2 regions of the Streptomyces sp. NBC_00775 genome follow, and region 2 is predicted to be linked to the other one. Evidence: riboswitches for the same ligand, from Rfam matches in the RefSeq annotation. Region 2 holds a riboswitch; the other holds the start of a gene.

Region 1 (5,731 bases), 4.8 Mb from region 2:
CTCTGGGACGCCACGGTCACCCTCACCGCCAGCTACCAGAAGGTGTTCTCCAGCGACCCGCGCGTGGGCTTCTTCAAGCAGCGCTCGGTCTACCAGGACGGCATCGACGCGGGAAAGGTCCTGCCACCCGCCAAGAGCATGGACGACATGCACACCGTCGTCACCAACTCCACGGTGGACGGCATACTTTCGGCCATTCTCGCCGTCCTCGTCGTCGTCGTGATCGCGGACGCGGCCCGGGTGTGCGTCCGGCACGTACGCCGCCCGGCGCTGTCCACGCTCAGCGAGGCGCCGTACGTGGAGTCGAAGATCGTCGCTCCGGCCGGGCTGATCCCGACCAGGGAGGAGAAGACGGAGAAGGCGGGGGAGGCGGAGCGCGATGCGGTCGGCGCTGAAACGGGCGGTTAGCCGCACGGGAAGGGGAATTCGCTGGTACGTAAGGGAGTTGACGGACGAATCCGCCTACGACCGCCATGTCACCCACCTGCGGAAGGACGATCCGGACACACCCGTACCCTCGCGCCGTGAGTTCGAACGATGGCGGACGGACCGTCAGGAGCGGGACCCGCGCCAGGGGTTCCGCTGCTGCTGAAGCCAACACCGGCCGCCCACACGAACCCTCCACATCCGCTATGCGGACGGGGGTTCCATAAAGGCGGAACCGTCGCCTAGATTGCCTGCGCGTTACACAGGTGATCAGTGAGGGGACGGAGCCGCCGTATGTCAGATGTGCCTGAAGTGAAGCCACCGGTGGTGACGCCGGTCCGTGTAGTGATCGCCCTCTGTCTGTCCGCACCGTTCGTGGCGATGCTGTGGGTCGGCTCGTACGCGAAGACGGACCCGGCCTTCATAGGCATCCCGTTCTTCTACTGGTACCAGATGCTGTGGGTGATCATCTCGACCGCCCTCACGATGACCGCGTACCAGCTGTGGCAGCGTGACCAGCGGGCCCGCGCCGCCGCGAAGGGCGGTGTCGAAGCATGAAGGACGGCGTGAACGGCGTGGCACTCGCCGTCTTCATCTTCTTCTTCCTGGCCGTCACGGTCATGGGCTTCCTGGCCGCGCGCTGGCGCAAGGCGGACGACGAGCACAGCCTCGACGAATGGGGCCTGGGCGGACGGTCGTTCGGCACCTGGATCACTTGGTTCCTGCTCGGCGGCGACCTCTACACGGCGTACACCTTCGTCGCCGTACCGGCCGCCATCTACGCGGCGGGCGCGGCCGGCTTCTTCGCGGTTCCGTACACGATCCTGGTCTACCCCCTGATCTTCACCTTCCTCCCCCGCCTGTGGTCGGTCTCCCACAAGCACGGATACGTGACGACGTCGGACTTCGTGCGCGGCCGCTTCGGCTCCAAGGGGCTGTCCCTCGCCGTGGCCGTCACCGGCATCCTGGCCACCATGCCGTACATCGCGCTCCAACTGGTCGGCATCCAGGCCGTGCTGGACGTGATGGGCGTGGGCGGCGGCGAGAACACGAACTGGTTCGTGAAGGACCTCCCGCTCCTCATCGCCTTCGGCGTGCTGGCGGCCTACACCTACTCCTCGGGCCTGCGCGCCCCGGCGCTGATCGCGTTCGTGAAGGACACCCTGATCTACATCGTGATCGCGGTGGCCATCATCTACATCCCGATCAAGCTGGGCGGCTTCGACGAGATCTTCAAGGCGGCGAACGACAAGTACACGGCGGCGGGCGCCGGCGGAATCGTCCCCGCCGAAGCGAACCAGTGGACGTACGCCACCCTCGCCCTGGGCTCGGCACTCGCGCTCTTCATGTACCCGCACTCGATCACGGCGACGCTGTCGAGCCGCAGCCGCAACGTCATCCGCCGCAACACCACGATCCTCCCGCTCTACTCCCTGATGCTGGGCCTGCTGGCCCTCCTCGGCTTCATGGCGATCGCGGCCGGGGTGAAGGTCACGAACGGCCAACTCGCCATCCCCCAGCTCTTCGAGACCATGTTCCCGGACTGGTTCGCGGGCGTGGCCTTCGCCGCGATCGGCATCGGTGCGCTCGTCCCCGCGGCGATCATGTCCATCGCCGCCGCCAACCTCTTCACCCGCAACATCTACAAGGACTTCATCAAGCCGGACGCGACCCCGCAGCAGGAGACCAAGGTCTCCAAGCTGGTCTCGCTCCTGGTGAAGGTGGGCGCGCTGGTCTTCGTCCTGACGATGGACAAAACCGTCGCGATCAACTTCCAGCTCCTCGGCGGCATCTGGATCCTCCAGACGTTCCCCGCCCTGGTGGGCGGCCTGTTCACCCGCTGGTTCCACCGCTGGGCACTCCTCGCCGGCTGGGCCGTGGGCATGCTCTACGGCACGCTCGCCGCGTACGGGATCGCCTCCCCCACCCAGGATCACTTCGGCGGCAACTCGAAGGAGATCCCTGGCATCGGGGAGATCGGCTACATCGGCTTCACGGCGTTCGTCCTCAACGTGGTCGTGACCGTGGTCCTCACCTTCGCCCTCCGGGCCTTCAACGCCCCCGACGGCGTGGACGAAACGTCCCCGGAGGACTACACGGCGGACGCGGCCACCCCGAGCGTCGAGGCGAAGCTGCCGCCGGCGACAGCGGAGGCGACCCCCTAGCCGCCGGACGGGTGCGGACGGAGGGATTGCGCAGTTCCCCGCGCCCCTTCAATGCCGCAGACGCCGTACGGCCGAAGGGGACGGGTCGGGGGCGTCCGCCCGCAGCGGCTGGCGCGTCAACGCCGAGCCCTTGAAACCCCACCGATTCCGCGCCAGACCGAGGACGGATACCCCCGACCCGGCCCCGACCCACAACAAGCCACAGCGGCCACCAGACGGGCCGCCGGACACAATCCGGCGGCCCGCACTCATGCCCCTGACACATCCCGCTGCTCACCTACGAGTTGACGCTCCAGCACACTCCGTAGCACTCCCCGACACCAACGCGACACAACATGTGGTGGTGCTCCCGCAGCCCGGCACAAGATGTATGCTCATGCTCGCTGTCGCCGCAGGGGAATCCGGTGCGAATCCGGAACTGTCCCGCAACGGTGTACTTGTGTGTGTTCGCGTACCCGCGTGCACACACTCGCGTCAGTCCGAGGACCTGCCGACAGCGCGCCCCGGCCACCCGGCCCGGGCGCCGACGACGTCCGGGCCTCGCGGAATGGGCCGGTGGACGCGACGCCGTGCGCGCTCGTGTGCCCCGCCGCTTTCCCCTGGCCCCGTGCCGAGCGAGGGAGAGCCCCAAGTGACCATCGCGCCAGCCGATCCGGCTTCAGTTTCCGTGCCGCAGGCCCCGGTGCAGGCCCCGGTGGAGAACGACGGTCCCGGTACCACGCTGCTGCGTACCCTGACCGACCTCACCGCCGACCTCCCCGACGCCGACCCCGGCCGGGTCGCCGCCGCCGCGCTGCGCGGCCGCTCCGCCCGCGCGGACGACACGGAACTGCGCGAACTGGCCACGGAGGCCGCCGCGGGCCTCATCTCCGAGGACCCCGCCTACTCGAAGCTGGCGGCCAGGCTGCTGACGATCAGCATCGCGGCCGAGGCCGCCTCCCAGGGCGTCACGACCTTCTCCGAGTCGATCACGACCGGCCACCGCGAGGGCCTGATCGCCGACCGCACCGCCGAGTTCGTCCGGCTGCACACGGCCCACCTCGACGCCCTGATCGACACCGAAGGCGACGACCGCTTCGGCTACTTCGGCCTGCGCACCCTGCACAGCCGCTACCTCCTGCGGCACCCGATCACCCGCAAGGTCGTCGAGACGCCCCAGCACTTCATGCTCCGCGTGGCATCCGGCCTCGCCGAGGACGACACCACCAGGGCCCTCGACGAAGTAGCGGCGCTCTACAGCCTGATGAGCCGCCTCGACTACCTCCCCTCCTCCCCCACCCTCTTCAACTCCGGCACCCGGCATCCCCAGATGTCGTCCTGCTACCTCCTCGACTCCCCGCTGGACGAGCTGGACTCCATCTACGACCGCTACCACCAGGTCGCCCGGCTCTCGAAGCACGCGGGCGGCATCGGCCTGTCGTACTCCCGTATCCGTTCGCGCGGTTCGCTGATCCGCGGCACGAACGGGCACTCCAACGGCATCGTCCCGTTCCTGAAGACCCTCGACGCCTCGGTCGCCGCCGTGAACCAGGGCGGCCGGCGCAAGGGCGCGGCCGCGGTCTACCTGGAGACCTGGCACTCCGACATCGAGGAGTTCCTGGAGCTGCGCGACAACACCGGCGAGGACGCCCGCCGTACGCACAACCTGAACCTCGCGCACTGGATCCCGGACGAGTTCATGCGCCGGGTGAACGAGGACGCCGTCTGGTCCCTCTTCTCCCCCGCCGACGTGCCCGAGCTGGTCGACCTGTGGGGCGACGAGTTCGACGCCGCGTACCGCAAGGCGGAGGAGGCGGGCCTCGCCAAGAAGACCATCCCGGCCCGCGACCTGTACGGCCGCATGATGCGCACCCTCGCACAGACCGGCAACGGCTGGATGACCTTCAAGGACGCCGCCAACCGCACCGCCAACCAGACGGCGGAGCCGGGCCACACCGTCCACTCCTCGAACCTGTGCACCGAGATCCTGGAGGTCACGGACGACGGCGAGACGGCGGTCTGCAACCTGGGCTCGGTCAACCTGGGCGCGTTCGTCGACACGGCGGCCGGCGACATCGACTGGGAGCGGCTGGACGAGACGGTCCGCACGGCCGTCACCTTCCTCGACCGCGTCGTCGACATCAACTTCTACCCGACCGAGCAGGCGGGCCGCTCCAACGCGAAGTGGCGCCCGGTCGGCCTCGGCGCGATGGGCCTCCAGGACGTCTTCTTCAAGCTGCGCGTCCCGTTCGACTCACCGCAGGCCAAGGCCCTGTCCACCCGTATCGCCGAGCGCATCATGCTCGCCGCGTACGAGGCCTCCGCGGACCTCGCCGAGCGCAACGGCCCGCTTCCGGCCTGGGAGAAGACCCGTACGGCCCGCGGAGTCCTCCACCCCGACCACTTCGACGTGGAACTCACCTGGCCGGAGCGCTGGACGGCCCTGCGGGAACGCATCGCCGCGGTCGGCATGCGCAACTCGCTCCTCCTCGCCATCGCCCCCACCGCCACGATCGCGTCGATCGCGGGCGTGTACGAGTGCATCGAGCCGCAGGTCTCGAACCTCTTCAAGCGCGAGACGCTCTCCGGCGAGTTCCTCCAGGTCAACTCCTACCTGGTGGCCGAGCTGAAGAAGCTCGGCGTGTGGGACGCGCAGACCCGCGAGGCGCTGCGCGAGTCCAACGGCTCGGTGCAGGGCTTCACCTGGGTGCCGCAGGACGTCCGTGACCTGTACCGCACGGCCTGGGAGATCCCGCAGCGCGGCCTCATCGACATGGCCGCCGCCCGCACCCCGTTCCTCGACCAGGCCCAGTCGCTGAACCTGTTCCTGGAGACGCCGACCATCGGCAAGCTCTCCTCGATGTACGCCTACGCCTGGAAGTCGGGCCTGAAGACGACGTACTACCTGCGCTCGCGCCCGGCGACCCGCATCGCCCGCGCCGCCCAGGCGCAGACGCAGCCCGAGAAGACCATCCCCGTCCAGCAGGCGGCCGACCCCGACGCCGTCGCCTGCTCCCTTGAGAACCCCGAGTCCTGCGAGGCCTGCCAGTAATGACGACCGCCCCCGAAAAGACCGAGAAGAACCTCCTCGACCCGGGCTTCGAACTCACCCTCCGCCCCATGCGCTACCCGGACTTCTACGAGCGCTACCGGGACGCGAT
Region 2 (5,731 bases):
CGCTCTCGTGTTCGATTTCACGAACGGTTTCCACGACACCGCCAACGCGATGGCCACCACCATCTCGACCGGCGCGCTCAAGCCCAAGGTCGCGGTGGCTATGTCCGCCGTCCTCAACCTTGTCGGCGCCTTCCTCTCGGTGGAGGTCGCCAACACGATCTCCAAAGGCCTCGTCGACGAATCCGGCATCCAGCCCGAAGTGATCTTCGCGGCGCTTGTCGGTGCCATCCTCTGGAATCTGCTGACGTGGCTCGTCGGCCTCCCGTCCAGTTCCTCGCACGCCCTCATGGGCGGCCTGGTCGGCGCCACCATCGCCTCCGCCGGCACCGGCGCGGTGCACGGGGACGTCCTGGTCGGCAAGGTGCTGCTGCCCGCCGTCGCGGCCCCGATCGTCGCGGGCATCGCCGCGATGCTCGCCACGCGGCTGTCGTACAGGCTCAGTAAGAACGCCGACACCAAGGCCACCGCGAAGGGCTACCGCGCCGGCCAGATAGCCTCCGCCGGTCTGGTCTCGCTGGCCCACGGCACCAACGACGCCCAGAAGACGATGGGCATCATCACCCTGGCCCTGATCGCCGGTGGCGCCATCGCCCCCGACGCCGATCCGCCGGTCTGGGTGATCCTCTCCGCCGGTCTCGCCATCGCGCTCGGCACCTACCTGGGCGGCTGGCGCATCATCCGCACGATGGGCAAGGGCCTGACCGACCTCCAGCCGCAGCAGGGCTTCGCCGCCCAGACCAGCGCGGCCACGGTCATCCTGGCCTCCTCCCACATCGGCTTCTCCCTCTCCACCACGCACTCCGTCTCCGGTTCCGTGATGGGCGCCGGCCTCGGCCGCAAGGGCGGCGTGGTCCGCTGGTCCACCGCCACCCGGATGTTCGTCGCCTGGGGTCTGACGCTGCCGGCCGCCGCGCTGGTCGGCGCGGGCGCCGAGTGGGTCACCGGCCTCGGCGACTGGGGCACCGCGCTCGTCGCCGTCTTCCTGGTCGCCTCCAGCGCCGCGATCTGGCGGATCTCGCGTCGCGAGGTCGTCGACGCCACCAACGTCAACGAGACCGAGGAGCCCGCCGGTGTGGTGACCACGGCCATCGCCGCCGTGACCCCGCCCCCGGCCGGCAGCCTCACCGATGACCTCACGGCCACCATTCCGGCTCCCGCCGAGACCGCGGCGAACCCGTCGGCTCCGTCGGCCATGGCCTGAGACCCAAAGGAAGAAACAGCATGAACATCGACTGGGCAGCCCTCGGGTCCGTCATCGGAGTGAGCCTCGGAGTGACCGTGGCCCTCGTCGGCCTCTTCACCCTCGGCGTCGTCGGCCTCTCCAAGAAGGAGTCGGCCCAGGGCGGTCCGGCCGCCGCGGCGGCCACGGGCGCGTACGTCTGCTTCGCGGCCTGCGCTGCGGCGGTGGCGTACGGCATCTCCCTGATCGTCGCCTGAAGCATCCGGCCGATCGTGGTGCGAGCACCGCACGATCCCCTCTGAGGACCGCACGATCCTTGCCGCCCTGCTCATCGGTCACCGTTTCCTGGTGACGGTGAGCAGGGCGGTTCTTTTTCCGCGTCGGCGGGAAAGCGGCGGGACAGCTCGGCGTACCCGTTCCGCACCTTCACGCAGAGCGTCTTGCCAGGCATTTCGGATGCCTACGCTCCGTGATCATCAGCGCATCCGTGGACTGCCGCCCCCCACAGGGGAATTCGGTGCAAGTCGGTCTCGTCGGGCAGGCCGGGGTGGCGGCGGTGTGGGTCTCAGCACACTCCCCCGTCGCAGGTCAACAGCAAGTTGACGGGTCTTCCAACCCCGTGGTGGACTGCCCGAGCCAAGTACGGCGGCATGAGAGGAAGCCGGTGTGAGTCCGGCGCGGTCCCGCCACTGTCACCGGGGAAGGAAGTCCCCGGGAGCCAGGAACTCTCACCGCCGGTCTCGTCGAACCAGGGCGTGGACACCCTGAGTGAGGACATATCGCCATGCGCGGCTGCCCAAGTGCCCTGCCAACGACGCGAGTGACGCGAACGACGGTTGTTCCCGACCCGACGGTCGGCTGAACCGATGCGTGCCGATCGCGTCTTCGCGTACGGCGCCACCGCCGGCCTCCTCGGCGACCTGCTGCTCGGCGACCCTCGCCGGGGGCATCCGGTCGCCGCGTTCGGGCGGGCCGCGGGAGCCGTGGAGCGGGTGTTGTGGCGGGACCACCGCGGGTGGGGCGCGCTGCACACCGCCGTGTGCGTGGGCGGTGCCGCAGGGCTCGCGGCGCTCGCGAGCCATTCCGTACGCGCCTCCCGTACCGCCTCCATCGCGCTGACCGCCGCCGCCACTTGGGCCGTAGTCGGGGGGACCTCCCTCGGCCGCGAGGCCCGCGCGATCGGCGACGCGCTCGCGGCCGGCGATGTCGAGGTGGCCCGGGAGCGGCTGCCCCATCTGTGCGGGCGGGATCCCCAGGCGCTGGACTCCGACGGCATCGCGCGGGCCGTCGTCGAGTCCGTCGCCGAGAACACCTCCGACGCGGTGGTGGGGGCACTGGTGTGGGGCGCTGTGGGCGGCGCACCCGGGCTGGTCGCCTTCCGCGCCGTGAACACGCTCGACGCCATGGTCGGACACAAGTCCCCCAAGTACCGGCGGTACGGGTGGGCTTCCGCACGCCTGGACGATGTGGCCGGGTGGCCGGGGGCTCGGCTGACCGCCGTGCTCGCGAGCGCGGCCGGAAGTGATCCGCGGGGTGCCGTACGCGCCTGGCGTGCCGACGCCCGTAAGCATCCGAGCCCCAACGCCGGGCCTGTGGAGGCCTCGTTCGCGGGGGCGCTCGGGGTGCGGCTCGGCGGGACGCTCGCCTACGGGGGGCGGGTCGAGCACCGGCCCGTGCTCAACCGCACCGGGCGCGCCGTCCAAGTCGACGACATCGAGCGGGCCGTACGGCTGTCGCGGCGTGTGAGCTGGCTCGCCCTCGGCGTGAGTGCCGCCGGGCGACTGCTCTCCCAGAGACTTCTCGCGAAGGGACGTACCTCATGAGCGGCGAAACGAGCGGCGGAACGGGCGGCGGACTCCTCGTCGCCGGGACCACCTCCGACGCCGGCAAGAGCGTCGTCACCGCCGGGATCTGCCGGTGGCTGGTGCGGCAGGGCGTCAAGGTCGCGCCGTTCAAGGCGCAGAACATGTCGCTGAACTCGTTCGTGACCCGCGAGGGCGCCGAGATCGGGCGCGCGCAGGCCATGCAGGCGCAGGCCGCGCGCGTCGAGCCCACCGCGCTGATGAATCCCGTGCTGCTCAAGCCGGGGAGCGACCGCAGCAGTCAGGTCGTCCTCATGGGCAAACCGGTGGGTGAGATGACCGCGCGCGGCTATCACGGCGGGCGCCAGGAGGCCCTTCTGGGGACCGTGCTGGACTGCCTCGCCGAGTTGCGGGGCACGTATGACGCGGTGATCTGTGAGGGGGCCGGGAGTCCCGCCGAGATCAATCTGCGGCGGACGGACATCGTGAACATGGGGATCGCGCGGAACGCGCGGCTGCCCGTGCTCGTCGTCGGCGACATCGACCGCGGGGGCGTGTTCGCCTCGTTCTTCGGGACGGTCGCGCTGCTGTCGCGCGAGGACCAGGAGTTCGTCGCCGGGTTCCTCGTCAACAAGTTCAGGGGGGATGTCTCCCTGCTGGAGCCGGGGCTCGACATGCTTCACGGCCTCACCGGGCGGCGCTCCTACGGCGTCCTCCCCTTCCAGCACGGTCTCGGCATCGACGAGGAGGACGGGCTGCGCGTCTCGCTGCGGGGTGCCGTGCGGGAGTCCGTCGTGGCGGAACCCGTCGGCGCGGACGTCCTGCGGGTCGCCGTCTGCGCGGTCCCCCTGATGTCCAACTTCACGGACGTGGACGCGCTGGCCGCCGAGCCGGGTGTCGTCGTGCGGTTCGTGGACCGGGCCGAGGAGCTGGCAGACGCCGACCTCGTCGTCGTACCGGGGACCCGGGGGACGGTGAAGGCGCTGGAGTGGCTGCGGGAGCGCGGACTCGCGGACGCGATCGCACGCCGGGCCGCCGAGGGGCGGCCCGTGCTGGGCATCTGCGGTGGCTTCCAGGTCCTCGGCGAGCACATCGAGGACGAGGTCGAGTCGCGCGCCGGTCAGGTCGACGGGCTCGGGCTCCTCCCCGTACGCGTGCGGTTCGCGCGCGAGAAGACCCTCACCCGGCCGGTCGGCGAAGCGCTCGGCGAGTACGTCGAGGGGTACGAGATCCACCACGGTGTCGCCGACGTGACAGGCGGCGAGCCGTTCTTGGACGGCTGCCGGGTCGGCGCCGTCTGGGGCACGCACTGGCACGGCTCGCTGGAGTCGGACGGGTTCCGGCGTGCCTTTCTGCGCGAGGTGGCGGCCGCCGCGGGCCGCCGTTTCGTGCCGGCCGCCGACACGTCGTTCGCGGCGCTGCGCGAGGAGCAGTTGGACCGGCTCGGCGATCTGATCGAGGAACACGCGGACACGGACGCGCTCTGGCGGCTCATCGAGTCGGGCGCGCCATCAGGACTGCCTTTCATTCCACCGGGAGCGCCCGCATGAGCACAGTGTTGTTGTTGTCGACCGCCGACACGGATCTGCTGGCGGCCCGTGCCTCCGGCGCCCCGTACCGGATCGGCAATCCGACCCGGGTGAATGTCACGGCCGAGCTGCCCGCGCTCGTCGAGGGCGCGGACATCGCCGTCGTACGGCTGCTGGGCGGCAAGCGTGCCTGGGAGGACGGGCTCGCCTTCCTCAAGGCGTCCGGCATCCCGACCGTGCTGCTGGGCGGAGAGGCCGTCCCGGACGCCGAGTTGATGGCCGAGTCGTCGGTGCCCGCGGGTGTGGTGGCCGAGGCGCTGCGGTATCTCGTCGAGGGCGGCCCGGAGAACCTGACCGAGCTGGCCCGCTTCCTCTCCGACACCGTGCTGCTGACGGGCGAGGGCTTCGAGGAGCCGCGCAAGATGGCGGAGTACGGCGTCCACGGCGAGCGCGAGTTCGTCGAGGGCCGCCCGACGGTCGGTGTGCTCTTCTACCGGGCGCACCAGCTGTCCGGCAACACCGGCTTCGTCGACACGCTGTGCGACGCGATCGAGGCGCGGGGCGTCAACGCCCTTGCCGTGTACTGCGGTTCGCTGCGCGGCGCGGACGCGGGCCTGTACGAGATCCTCGGGAAGGCCGACGCGCTGGTCGCCACCGTGCTCGCGGCGGGCGGCACGCACGCCTCGCAGGCGTCCGCGGGCGGCGACGAGGAGGCCTGGGACATCGGCGCGCTCGCCGACCTCGACATCCCTGTGCTGCAAGGCCTTTGCCTCACCTCGTCGAAGGCCGCCTGGGACGAGTCCGACGCCGCCCTCTCCCCCATGGACGCGGCGATGCAGGTCGCGATCCCGGAGTTCGACGGCCGCCTCATCACGGTCCCCTTCTCCTTCAAGGAGCAGGGCCCGGACGACGTCCCGGTCTACGTCGCCGACCCCGAGCGGGCCGCGCGCGTCGCCGGAATCGCCGTGCGGCACGCCCAGTTGAAGCACAAGCCGAACGCGGACAAGAAGCTCGCGCTCGTCTTCACCGCCTACCCGACCAAGCACTCCCGGGTCGGCAACGCCGTCGGCCTCGACACGCCCGCGTCGGCGGTGCGGGTCCTCGACGCGCTGCGGGACGCCGGGTACGTCGTCGAGGGGCACCCCGACAACGGCGACGAGTTGATCCACCGGCTCATCAACGCCGGTGGCCACGACGTCGAATGGCTCACCGAGGAGCAG

The links. Region 2 has a riboswitch for cobalamin ahead of OIC96_RS37130 (cobalamin biosynthesis protein). Riboswitches for the same ligand answer to the same signal wherever they lie in the genome.
Region 1: linked by a shared signal. The riboswitch ahead of OIC96_RS15870 (ribonucleoside-diphosphate reductase subunit alpha) and the one ahead of OIC96_RS37130 (cobalamin biosynthesis protein) in region 2 are both predicted to bind cobalamin.

Annotation. Positions count from the first base shown of each region.
Region 1 covers NZ_CP108938.1:3,581,776-3,587,506, forward strand. Annotated here, with positions in the region: gene OIC96_RS15850 (carbon starvation CstA family protein) at 1-408, shown strand, start outside; gene OIC96_RS15855 (YbdD/YjiX family protein) at 380-592, shown strand; gene OIC96_RS15860 (DUF3311 domain-containing protein) at 721-984, shown strand; gene mctP (monocarboxylate uptake permease MctP) at 981-2,591, shown strand; cobalamin riboswitch at 2,962-3,100, shown strand; gene OIC96_RS15870 (ribonucleoside-diphosphate reductase subunit alpha) at 3,223-5,622, shown strand; gene OIC96_RS15875 (ribonucleotide-diphosphate reductase subunit beta) at 5,622-5,731, shown strand, end outside.
Region 2 covers NZ_CP108938.1:8,365,877-8,371,607, reverse strand. Annotated here, with positions in the region: gene OIC96_RS37140 (inorganic phosphate transporter) at 1-1,201, shown strand, start outside; gene OIC96_RS37135 (hypothetical protein) at 1,222-1,437, shown strand; cobalamin riboswitch at 1,787-1,927, shown strand; gene OIC96_RS37130 (cobalamin biosynthesis protein) at 2,047-3,003, shown strand; gene OIC96_RS37125 (cobyric acid synthase) at 3,000-4,532, shown strand; gene cobN (cobaltochelatase subunit CobN) at 4,529-5,731, shown strand, end outside.